4 regions of the Paenibacillus sp. FSL R7-0340 genome follow, and region 1 is predicted to be linked to each of the others. Evidence: predicted binding sites of a transcription regulator. Region 1 holds the regulator's gene; each other region holds the start of a gene.
The links. The regulator Rex, encoded in region 1, represses fermentation and respiration genes when NADH is low (regulators of the CRP and FNR family bind a similar motif). The targets are predictions, from matches to a motif close to TTGTGAAATATTTCACAA.
Positions count from the first base shown of each region.

Region 2: the regulator Rex is predicted to act here: its motif matches at 1,374-1,391, upstream of MKX59_RS04860 (cytochrome ubiquinol oxidase subunit I).
Region 3: the regulator Rex is predicted to act here: its motif matches at 2,093-2,110, upstream of MKX59_RS26755 (phosphoketolase family protein).
Region 4: the regulator Rex is predicted to act here: its motif matches at 1,884-1,901, upstream of MKX59_RS25230 (DoxX family membrane protein).

Region 1 is NZ_JBBOBY010000001.1:2,685,287-2,688,504, forward strand. Features, by position in the region: gene dinG (ATP-dependent DNA helicase DinG) at 1-1,707, shown strand, start outside; gene MKX59_RS11915 (redox-sensing transcriptional repressor Rex) at 1,752-2,405, shown strand; gene MKX59_RS11920 (amidohydrolase) at 2,392-3,218, shown strand, end outside.
Region 2 is NZ_JBBOBY010000001.1:1,114,360-1,117,577, forward strand. Features, by position in the region: gene MKX59_RS04855 (response regulator transcription factor) at 1-1,056, shown strand, start outside; gene MKX59_RS04860 (cytochrome ubiquinol oxidase subunit I) at 1,462-2,868, shown strand; gene cydB (cytochrome d ubiquinol oxidase subunit II) at 2,855-3,218, shown strand, end outside.
Region 3 is NZ_JBBOBY010000003.1:176,983-180,200, forward strand. Features, by position in the region: gene MKX59_RS26755 (phosphoketolase family protein) at 1-1,974, opposite strand, end outside; gene MKX59_RS26760 (GntR family transcriptional regulator) at 2,269-2,991, opposite strand.
Region 4 is NZ_JBBOBY010000002.1:517,817-521,034, reverse strand. Features, by position in the region: gene MKX59_RS25240 (DUF47 domain-containing protein) at 1-474, opposite strand, end outside; gene MKX59_RS25235 (DUF3048 domain-containing protein) at 663-1,757, opposite strand; gene MKX59_RS25230 (DoxX family membrane protein) at 2,006-2,524, shown strand; gene MKX59_RS25225 (hypothetical protein) at 2,740-3,218, shown strand, end outside.

The sequences.
Region 1 (3,218 bases):
ACAGAAACCGGTGATGATGAAGAACTGAATCTGAGCAACCGTGGAGGGGATTTCTGGGAAACGGTGGCGAGTGATTCAGAGTCCTGTCTTGGTCGTTCTTGTCCATGGTTCCGCAAATGTTATTATCATCGTGCACGCCATGAAGCAGGAATAGCGGATGTCGTTATTACGAATCACTCTAAGTTGTTCACAGACGTCAAAGCCAGTCACCAGTTGTTGCCGAGCTATGAACATCTGGTGATTGATGAAGCCCATCACCTGGAGGAAGTAGCTGGTAAGCACCTAGGTATGCATATGAAATATTTCACACTCGTGCATACACTGACGCGACTGTTCAAAGACAGCAAGAATGGACAACTGCCTTCACTTCGTCAACAGTTGGCAAAATCGGGGCACGAGAAGTCGGCGGATTGGGCTTCAACCATCGACCAGATGTATCCGCTCGTGTTAGAGGTTAAGGAAACTTGGGACCTGCTAAGCGACAAGCTGTTTGGCATGTTGCCAGAGCGAAGCGATGCGACACCGGGTGAAACAGGACAGTTTTCTTCCCGTCTCAAACCTTCGGCCAAGCCTGCAAAGTGGGATCAGGCGGGTGCTTTGGAAAATCAGCTATATGTAACGATGAGCGAAATTTTGCGCAAGGGCGACAAGCTGATGCTGGACGTCAAGGAAGAACATGACGATTATGCGGCAGATAGCCTTATTACAGATATCACGGGTCTGCTCAAGGATTTGGCGGGAATCCGAGAAAATTTGCGCTTTTTTATCCGACTCGATGATGAAACAACCGTATACTGGCTCGAAGCGAGTGGGCAATTCCGTAGTAAATCATTGCAATTTTATGCGGTGCCCGTCGATGTGAGCCGCCAGTTGAAAGAAATGTTTTTTGACAAAAAAAGAAGCATTATTCTGACGTCTGCTACCTTATCGGTAGATAAGTCGTTTCAGTACATGATCGATCAGCTCGGCTTGCAGGAGGCCGCAGATCAAGAGCGGCTGATGACTTCGCAGCTCCCGTCACCCTTTAATTACAGGGATCAGGTGTTGCTGGTCATTCCACGGGATTTCCCAAGCGTGAAGGGCAGTGTAGGAGATGCACACTTTGTAGATATGCTCGTTAGCTCTCTAGGAGCGACTGCTCAGGCGACGCGGGGGAGAATGCTCGTTCTGTTTACTTCCTATCGGATGCTCCGGCAAGTGTATGAGCCGCTCAAAGAGGCCTTAGCATCCAGCGAAATTACTGTGCTGGGACAAGGTGTGGACAGTGGGAGTCGCAGCAAGCTAACCCGCCGTTTTCAGGAAGCCAAAGCTTCTGTATTGCTGGGAACCAGCAGCTTCTGGGAAGGCGTCGATATTCCAGGAAAGGCTCTGACTTGTCTGGCCATTGTTCGCTTGCCGTTTCAACCGCCGAATCACCCGTTGCTGGAGGCAAAAAGCGAGCTGCTTCAGCAGCAGAAGAAGAATCCATTTATGAAGCTGTCTGTACCACAAGCGGTCATTCGCTTCAAACAGGGATTTGGTCGGTTAGTACGTACAGCGAGCGACCACGGGGTCGTTATCGTTTACGATACGCGTGTGATCGAATCCTATTACGGAAAGCACTTTTTGTACTCGTTACCGGGACCAAAAATGGAGCATATGCCATCGGAGCAAATGGTGCCCCGCATCGCCGAATGGCTCCAATCCGCCCCGGAGACAGAGGCATAACGGACGGACACTAAGTATGTTCGTTACAATTAGGGGGAGCAAGTATGAAATCAGATAAAATTTCAGAGGCTGTCGTACGGAGGTTACCCGTATATTTACGTTATCTGAATGCACTTCACAAACGGGAGGTGGCTACGGTCTCTTCTCAAGAGTTGGGACAGAGGCTAGATTTGAACCCGGCCCAAATCCGTAAAGATCTCGCCTATTTTGGAGATTTTGGTCGGAAGGGTATCGGTTATGATGTTTCTTATCTAATTGAGAAAATACGCCATATCCTGAAAATCGACCAGCAAATTAATGTCGTATTGGTCGGTGCGGGTAATCTGGGGCAAGCCCTTTCGAATTATAACGCTTATTTAAAAGACAATATGAAGATTGTAGCAGTATTTGATGCGTTTCCAGATAAGGTAGGGACCAAGATCAATACATTGGTCGTTCAACCGATGGATGAACTGGAAGCCACTGTGAGAGAAAAAAACATTCGAATCGGGATTATTACCGTACCTGATTTTGAAGCACAGCACGTGGCTGACAGGCTTATTGAGAGCGGAATTGGAGCGATCCTGAACTTTGCACCGACTACTCTCAAGGCACCGGCCAACATTCGGATTCATGCCACAGACTTTACAACTGATTTGCTTAGCCTCGCTTATTATTTGGAGGACGGAAAGGAAGAAACACAATATGACAGTGAATAAATGGATGATTAAAAACGGCTCTTTTGCCGTAAATGGATCAGAAGCTGGGGTAGTCCATGGTTTTATGATTGTGGAGGATAGCCGCATTACTTACATTGGCGAGACTTTGCCTGCGGGTGAGGAAGAGACGGAAGCGATTGATGGTAAAGGGTTATTGTTTTTACCTGGTCTGATTAATACTCATGGTCATGCGGCGATGTCTCTGCTGCGTGGGCATGGAGATGACTTGGCACTTCAAGTATGGCTTCAGGAAAAAATGTGGCCTATGGAAGCCAAGTTTACATCTACCGACGTGTACTGGGGTACGTCCTTGTCTGTGCTGGAAATGCTGAAAGGTGGAACAACGACCTTCCTGGACATGTACGATCATATGGATGAGGTGGCTCGTGTAGCTGAAGAGTCAGGTATTCGTGCAAGTCTGATGCGTGGAGCAATTGGACTATGCTCGGAAGAAGAACAGCGAATCAAGCTGGCTGAGGCCGTGACTTTTGCACGTAACTGGCATGGTAAAGCAGACGGGCGTATTACAACGATGATGTCTCCGCACGCGCCATACACATGTCCACCTGCGTTTATTGAAAAATTCGTACAAGCAGCGCATGATCTGGACTTGCCACTGCATACGCACATGTCTGAGACGATCGCCGAAGTGGAGCAAAACGTACGCGACTACGGTTTGCGTCCAGTTGCACATTTGGATAAGCTTGGCTTTTTCTCCCGTCCTTCGCTTGTTGCCCATGGCGTTCATTTGAACGACGAAGAAATAGCTTTACTGGCTGAACGTGGTGTAGCGGTTTCGCACAATCCGGGTAG
Region 2 (3,218 bases), 1.6 Mb from region 1:
GATTTACGTATTCCTGACTGGGATCGGCAAGCTCGGCTGGCGGCAGCAAAGCAGCGGCTAACAGAATTGTGCCATGAGCAGGGCAGAGGTATCGTGTTTGAGGCTGGAATATATATGGGTCTTTTGCTTCCCGCCACGTTAAAAACGGAGAAAGATGCTGTTCAGTTACTGGCTGCTTGGCGACAGGAGCTAAAGCCGTGGGCAAAGGAAATTTATGTGGCTGCCGGTGATCCTGTAGCCATTCTTAACGACATTCCCAGGTCTTTTGAGCAGGCACTACGATTGTTAGAACGTACGTTTTTGTTCCGGGCAGAAAGAGCCATGCTTTCCGGAGACCTACACGAATTGGAGACAGTCGAGACTGAAAGGAGTGGAGCGTCTGATAGTGCCACAGATGATCCCCTACGTTATGCAGAAAAGCTGTATTATGCGCTAGATATGGCTAATAGTGAAGCTGCAACCCGTGTCATTAAGGAAATGGAAGGCCAATTTCCACGGATTTATCGCACAGAATCTGCAATCAAGGCGGCGTTCGCCCAAACATTCACACTGGCGTTGAACAAGTATGCAGCCGGACAGGATCACAGCCGAACCGTGCTAGAGGAGCACTCCAGCTTTATAATCGATGTATATGCTTATTCCACATTGGGCGAGCTGGTGGATCACTCGCTGGAGCATGTGTTGCAATGGATTGGCCAGACTGAATCTGGTGGCAAGGGCATCATCATGAAACAAATGATTGACTTTATACATAGTCATTATGATGAAAATTTGCGACTGGAGTTACTGGCAGATATGTTCAATTACAATAGTGGCTATTTGGGCAAACTGTTCAAAAGTCATACTGGCGAGGCCTTTAATGCCTACCTGGATAAGGTGAGGATTGAGCGAGCAAGAGAATTGCTTGCTCAAGGAATTAAGGTGCACCAGGTGGCGGAACGCGTAGGATATGCGAATGCAGATTATTTTCATAGTAAATTTAAAAAGTATGTTGGAATGTCACCTTCCTCCTACCGTAATCGGGTTCAAAAGAACGGAGGAACAGATGGCTGTTGATAGAATCCCTAGGTTTAACGCTATGAAGTCTCTCTTACAGATGTCGGAGGTACGACCTCCGAACGAAGAGAGGCTCTTTTTTATGGCGGATAAATGGATAGATCAATCGAAAATGTCACATTTATTATGTAGTTTAGGCCGTTTTCATCAAATCGCCATCGTTATGACACATATTTGACACGATGTTCACATTTTCGATTCTATTTCATTTAAATTTATTCTATATAATGGGGATAATCTGAAGCCGGATCATGACAACCATGGTGAAGGTAGTTGAGTGAGTCATTTTCTAAAAAGTGACCGCTGCATATGTAAGAATGTGAATACTATCACAAATGTAGAAGACTTCAGATTACAGACACTATAAATCAATGTTAAGAGAAGTGCAGGGGGAGGAGCAACATCATGGACGTATTGGATTTGGCACGGTTGCAGTTTGCAACCACAACGATTCTTCACTTTGTTTATGTGCCGATCTCCATTGGATTGTCGTTATTGGTGGCAATTATGGAGACTATGTATGTTATCAAAAAAAATGACTTGTACAAAAAAATGGCTCAATTCTGGGGAACGTTTCTGCTGATTAACTTTGCACTGGGCGTAGTCACCGGGATTTTGCAAGAATTCCAGTTCGGGATGAACTGGTCGGACTTTTCCCGTTTTGTGGGTGATGTATTCGGTACGCCGCTGGCGATTGAAGCGCTACTTGCATTTTTCCTGGAATCGACCTTTATCGGATTATGGGTATTCGGTTGGGAAAGATTGTCCAAAACGGTCCATTTAATCTGTATGTGGCTGGTATCTATCGGTACGATGTTATCGGCGTTGTGGATTCTAGCTGCTAATTCATTCATGCAGCGTCCAGTAGGATATGAGATTCAAAATGGACGTGCAGAAATGAAAGATTTTGCTGCTCTGTTAACGAATGAACAACTGTTATGGGAATTTCCGCATACGTTGTTTGCTGCTTTTGCAACGGGGGCATTTCTTATCGCGGGTATCAGTGCATGGAAGCTGATGCACAAAAAGAATATGGACTTTTTTAAACCTTCTTTTAAATTGAGCATTATTGTTGCCTTAATCAGTGCCATTGCTATTCCTTTGTTTGGTCATGGTCAGGCTCAATATTTAGTGAAAACACAACCGATGAAGATGGCTGCCAGTGAGGGCTTATGGGAGAACAGCGGTGACCCCGCTCCTTGGACAGTTATCGCGGGTATTGATCCTGAAAAGAAGGAAAATACCTTTGAAATTAAAGTTCCTTTTGCTCTGAGTTTTCTATCTTATAGTAAATTTTCCGGCTCTGTGCCTGGTATGAATGAGCTTCAAGCAGAATATGAAAAAACCTATGGTCCGGGTGATTATATCCCGCCAGTACGTACCACGTTCTGGAGTTTCCGTATTATGATTGCGGCGGGATGTGGCATGATTGCACTCGCTTTATACGGTACTTACCTGACGTTCCGTAAAAAGCTGGAAGGTTCACATCGCTGGTTCTTCCGTCTTATGATATGGGGGATATCCCTTCCATTCATTGGGAATACTGCTGGTTGGATCATGACCGAAATAGGTCGCCAACCGTGGACTGTATTTGGTTTGCTTCAAACAAAAGATTCTGTTTCGCCCACGGTTGTGGCAGGAGAAGTGCTGTTCTCGTTCATCTCATTTACCACATTGTATTTAATTTTAACAGGTGTGCTGGCATTTCTGTTTTACCGTACGGCTCGCAAAGGTCCAGATATCGAGCCACATCAGCAAACGGTAATTCATGATCCATTTGCCCAAGGGGGTGACAATAATGACGCTAAATGATTTATGGTTCTTATTGATCGCAGTGTTGTTTACCGGTTTCTTTTTTCTGGAGGGCTTTGATTTTGGCGTGGGGATGGCCACGGGATTGGTACCGCGCAATGACCAACAAAAACGTTTGATGATCAATACGATTGGTCCATTTTGGGATGCCAACGAAGTGTGGCTGATTACAGCAGCAGGTGCGATGTTTGCCGCTTTCCCGCATTTTTATGCAACTATGTTCAGCGGATATTATCTGGTATTTGTCTTTATTTTGCTAGGTTTGATTTTGCGTGGAGTTTCTTTTGAGTTCCGCGGCAAGGCTGAAGGGAAATGGTGGACAGGAACGTGGGATGCCTGCATTCTGATTG
Region 3 (3,218 bases), on a different contig from region 1:
GTACCGAATCTTCAAGTCAGGCAGTTTTTCATGCAAAATGGAAATCGCAGCTAAACTTTCAATAGTTGGCTCTGTACCAGCAGAAGCAATGACAAGGTCAGGTTCCCCACCTTGATCTGTACTTGCCCAATCAATAATCTTCAACCCTTTGTCCACCAATTCTTTCGCTTCATCAGCACTAAACCATTGTGGACGTGGGTGTTTAGACGAAACAATCAAATTGATCTTTTGACGGTCATTTAAAATGGTGTCGAAAACAGCCAACAATGAATTGGCATCCGCTGGCAGATACTCCCGAATAAATTCTGGTTTTTTATCAGCCAAATGACCTAACAAACCTGGATCTTGGTGTGTATACCCATTATGATCCTGTTGGAACACTGTTGAGGTTGCTACGACATTCAATGATGGGATATCTGCACGCCATCCTTGATCCGTTGCTTTACGCAGCCACTTAAAGTGTTGGGTGATCATCGAGTCAACCACACGCAGGAAGGCTTCGTAACTTGCAAAGAAACCATGACGACCTGTTAATACATAACCTTCCAGCAATCCTTCAGCTTGGTGTTCGGATAATTGAGAATCAATTACGCGGCCATAGGATGATAAGAATTCATCATTAGGTTCAATAATTTGGTCCATCCATTGGCGTTTGGTTACTTCAAAAACAGGAGCCAAGCGGTTAGACATCGTTTCATCCGGTCCGAAGATTCTGAAATTACGATTTTCTTCATTTAAAAGAACCACATCTTTAACGTATTTCCCTAAAACCGACATATCTTGCGCAATCACTTTACCAGGTACGGAATTATCCAGCGCATAGTTACGGAAATCCGGTAATTTCAAGTCTTTAATGAGGTTACCCGCATTCGCAGCAGGGTTCATTCCCATACGTTTATCGCCTGTAGGCAGGATTTCAGCAAGCTCAGAGTTTAAACGACCGTTTTCGTCGAACAATTCCTCTGGTCTATAGCTATTCAGCCATTCTAACAAAGCAGGTGCGTGTTGCATATTTTTTTGATCAACCGGAATTGGAACCTGATGGGCACGGAATGAATTTTCATTCGGCACGTTGTCCCATTCCTTCGGACCTGTCCAGCCTTTAGGTGAACGGAATACAATCATCGGCCACGCCGGACGAGTAAGGTCATTATTTTCACGCGCATTCTTCTGAATAGCTTCAATCTTCTCGATGGCTGTATCCAATACTTTCGCCATTTCTGGATGCATGTGATCCGGATTTTCACCTTCAACAAAGAACGGCTCCCAACCCAAACCTTTAAAGTATGAGGTCAATTCTTCTTTCGATTGACGAGACATAATCGTTGGGTTACTAATCTTAAAGCCATTCAAGTGCAAGATTGGCAGCACTGCACCATCCGTGATGGGGTTGATAAATCGGTTAGAGAACCACGAAGCGGCTAATGGGCCCGTTTCAGCTTCGCCATCACCAATAACAACAGCCGAAATCAGATCAGGATTATCTAAAATGGCACCTACACCATGAGAAAGGGAGTAGCCTAATTCTCCACCTTCATGGATAGATCCAGGTGTTTCAGGAGCAGCGTGTGAAGCAATACCGCCAGGGAAAGAGAATTGCTTGAACAATTTCTTCATACCTGGGATATCTTGCGTAATTTGTGGATAGATTTCAGTGTAACTACCATCCAGATAAGAATTTGAAACCATAACCTGGCCGCCGTGACCAGGACCTTCAATATAAAGCATGCTCAAATCATATTTATTAATAACACGATTTAGATGTGCATAAATAAAGTTTTGACCCGGAATTGTGCCCCAGTGTCCAATTGGCTTAACCTTCACATCTGAATCTTTTAAAGGCTCTCTCAACAAAGGATTATCTTTTAAATACAGCTGACCTACCGAAATGTAGTTCGTTGCACGCCAATATGCATCAAGTTTTTCCAAATATGTTTTAGATGAATAATCTGCTAACACGGGTGATAATGACATTGTGTCCACTCCCTAAGTAGTTTTGTTTGTAATTTATTTCCGGAAATTTCATCTACATGTCCATCATAACGCTACGCCAATTTAATTCAACCTTTTTCACAAGTGATACGGTCCAATTTTGTGAAATTTTGAACATACTATGAAATATAAATTAAAAAGACAGTAAAAAAGCTCTTACATTAAAATATATAGAAGTATAAACCAATAAAATTTGTAATAAACGAGGTAATTGCAGGCTTCAATCCTTTTTTCAAAACCATAAAAAAAAGACCGGAGAATTCTCCAGTCTTATCATTAGTGAACCGATACAAAGGTATTAAATTTCAAATATTTGTAATGAAATCGCATATGAGAAAACTCAAATGGCGTACCGTTATCTAAAAAGAACACACCTTCCATAATACCTACAGGCTCATTTTCATTTAAATGTAGCAGCTTTTGATCATTCTCTTGAGACGGTTCTGCAAAAATGGATAAAAAAGATTTGGTGACGGCCAAGTTCCGCGAGTCTTCCAAATAATTAAAAATGGACCCCTCGATAATTGTCTGATTTAAATTCTGGACAATTTTAATGGGGATATAGCCCGTTTCAATCATAAAAGGATCATCATCAAACAGACGTAAGCGAACAATTTTGTAAACAAAATCATGAGTCTCCAAGAACAAATCGCGCTGTAATTCTTCTGTTGGCGGAATGACCTCAAAACTCAATACTTTGATCTTAGGCTTTTTACCATGCATTTGAAAATTATCAGTGACCCCTAGATTAGAGCCTTCGTAGTTAAAGATAGATTCATTTCTTATGTATAATGGATTAATAAATGTCCCGGAACCTTGTTTTTTGAAAATAATTCCGACATTCTCCATTTTAGTCAGAGCACGTTTAATTGAACTACGACTAACCTGGTACGTCTCACTAAGACTACGTTCATCTGGCAATCTCATATCCGCAAACTTTCCCGCAAAAATTTTCATCTTGAGATCGTCAATAATTTGCTTATAGACAAATTGTGTCATATAGTACTCCTCTTTCAGGTCTTCTATAACTCTATATAGTTTACCATAACTTGCCCATTTCATCTCATGTTTGTTTCTGTTTGCTGAGCGGGCTTTCAGCGGATAGGAAGCGCCGTCGCTTTTACTTTACATCTCTATGCATAATACCATGATTACACATATATAACACCACTGAACGTACCTGCAAAACAGCAGAAAATACAGAACCCCCACCTTAGCATCAGTAA
Region 4 (3,218 bases), on a different contig from region 1:
GCAAATACGCAACAATTCATCCCCCTGATTTTCCAAATCATTCAGGCGAATAGTGTATTCACGAATGGCCAGCAATTTTTTCTGTGAAAGCAAATGCACAGCTTTCTGAATTTCGTAAGCTGATTGACGCAAAATATCAGCGAACTGCACAATATACTCGTCCGGCTCCGTAATATTGTACATATAAAAACGAGAAGCCGTCGCTTCAAGACCGTCCAACACATCATCCATGGTTGTTGTCAGTTCCATGATGTCGTCGCGTTCCAACGGCGTAATGAAGGTCTTGTTCAGCTCAGTAATAATCGTGTGTGTGTAATCATCACACTTATTTTCATACTTCTTCATTTCATTTGTAAACAAAGTTACATCCTGAAGATTTGAAGTATGTTGGGCAAAATAATCAGCTGCTTGCACGATCGTATCTGCCATATTTTCCAACGTCTCGAAGAATATATCCTTTTTCTTCAATCTCATAACGATTACCCCTTTACGAAAATATCCGCAACCTGTTTCGACTGCAATAGACAACCTTTGCTATCTTATCACACTCATCAATGTTTTTGTAATGTTTGTAAAAGCAAATTTCATGATATACGTATACATTGCCCGACATGGAAGGTCATTATCCGACATTTTTTCCCTAAAAAGGTGTATTTCGTTTTCTAATTTGCTTCTATGGTTACATGTTCCTTTAGTGAAGTATCTGCAGGTACCACATGTATATAGGATGTACCTGGTGTTAACGGGATTTCAACCCCATTTTTCATAAAACGAATCGCATCGCCTGGTGTATGTTGCCACTCAGCCTGTATTAACCGTCCTTGTTGAAACACCATGGCCTCTCCGCTACCGTCCAACTCAACACTTAATCTGCCTACATCATCCAACGTTCGATGTCTAGCGCTCATCACAATGACATTGGCTGCTGAGAGCTGTTGGTTATTATTTTGATCCACATGTGACTTTTCGTTCACAAAACGCTTATATTGTTGATCCGCTGGATCATAGGTATAAGATACCCGATAGCTTTTAAGCAAAAACCGGATTTGTAAAGATGCTGCAGTCTCGTCCACCATAACTGGGGTTTCACCGGATTTGAGGTAAGAATATACTGGAACGTCCGTCTGCTTGGCATACCCTTTACTATCGCTTCCTTTGCGCAGTCTGTTCACGTCTGTGTATAAATTATGTGGAGGACGACGATCTTTGCTTCGCCAGAAGTAAGCCCCTCCATTTGAAATCTCATCCAGATGTTCCTTCCGCTGCTGCTGTAAAATTGCATAGGCATCTGTGCTTCCCCCTGCGTGTATCGGCAACGCACCATAGGTTTCGCCCAGCTCAATCAAATACGGCCGAATGCTACGGACCGGTCCGATCTTTACATCTCCGCCATGACTTTGGAAAAAAGCGACCAGACGGGTAATCCCACCTTCTGCAAGAACTTCATATACCATGTCTGCCTGGCTAAGTCCTGCCTGTGGACGTGCAGCCGGAGCATTGTTGATCATGACAGCGAGCGGTCGCTCCAAAACTGGCTGCTCCACCGGAAGACCGGTGAGCGGAGCTGTAAATGCCGGAATAGACTGCTCCTTCGACGGTTCAAGTGCCTCCTTCTCTGTTTCTTGCTTGGTCAGTTGGGGAACGGATTCAGATTCACCCGTATTGGACATAGCAGAACAAGACATCAGCGTCATGCATAACAGAGCTGAGGCCATCACACGCAACCAATGATTTCGTTGGGAAATGGGCCCGGACAAGTTCATCCCTCCACTTAGTTATTTTTCTCATTATAAGCTTTATTTCCTGTTTTTGTCTTGATTGAAGCATGACCAATCTATAGAATACTTATCTGAAGACATTAAAATTTAAAAAATATTTAGACTTTGTGATTTTTATCACAAATAACTGTAACTGAACCTACTACAATAAAGGTGTAGCAAAGATGATCATCCCAACAAAATGAAATACAACCAACATTATAGATTAAGAAAGAGGAGTGGTTTGAATGTTTAACAGCTGGTTACGTGAGAACAAAGTCGCAATGTGGTTGCTGACTGTAGTACGGGTTTATCTAGGGTATGAATGGATGACCCACGGACTTGAAAAGCTGACAGGTGGATTTGATGCAGGCGGGTTTATCTCGGGGGCCATTGCTAAAACAGGTGGAGACCATCCCGCTGTACAAGGCTGGTGGGGATCGTTCCTGGAAGCCTTTGCCCTGCCGAATGTAGGTTTGTTCAACGTCCTGATCCCATTGGGTGAGTTCTTGGTAGGAGTTGGCCTGCTTCTCGGTACATTGACTACACTGGCTGCTTTGATGGCTATGGTTATGAACTTCTCGTTCCTGTTCTCGGGTACAGTAAGCACCAATGCAATCTACCTGCTGTTTGAAATCTTCCTTGTAGTTGCTGGTGCAAATGCCGGAAGAATTGGCTTTGACCATTGGGTACTGCCCTTCCTGCGTGGACTGTTTCGTAAAAATAAAGATACCTTTCCAGCGGACCCTAGTCGAAAAATAGCTTAAACATCCCAAAATAACCGTTATCCTCCGGGGTAATGGTTATTTTTTTTGTGCTGTTATGCTCACAAGAGGTCTTTCAGCTCCTTCTAACTCGGACTCTTTTATCGGATTCATCATCCCCTCCAAACGTTTACAAGTTGGATACAACATGGAATGCTCACGATACATTTACCCTATACACTACAGTTACATCAAAGAACGTAATGGAGGGTTATATCATGAAAAAAATTACCAAAGCCTATCTCATGCTCGCAGCCGTAACTTTCACAGTGCAAACTATGGGATTGGGATATACGACATCAGCCAAAGCAGCGACGTCTACTATGACATCTCAGGCAGAAAGTGTACAACATATCTCCAAGACCTTCGAGCAGCTACTACGCCAACCCGGCAAGCTACCTCAGGCATTCACTTATTTGCAAAAGCATATTCAAACCATTCCAGCCTCTCAAGCTACCATCATGGTGCTTCATCTGGAAAATGCACAGAACCAGCAATTGGATTCCTATGCAAAGACCTTATACCCGGCCTCTGTTCAAACCAAAATAAATCAAATCTATAAACCCGGTGATTCGTTCACAAATGTAATCAGCCGTTCAAGCGATGTGAACCTGAAAAAGTTGCTAACTCAAACAAGAGATGCCGGCTACAAACTTGAAACTGCAGAAGGCATGTACTACCCAGTCATCAACTATGA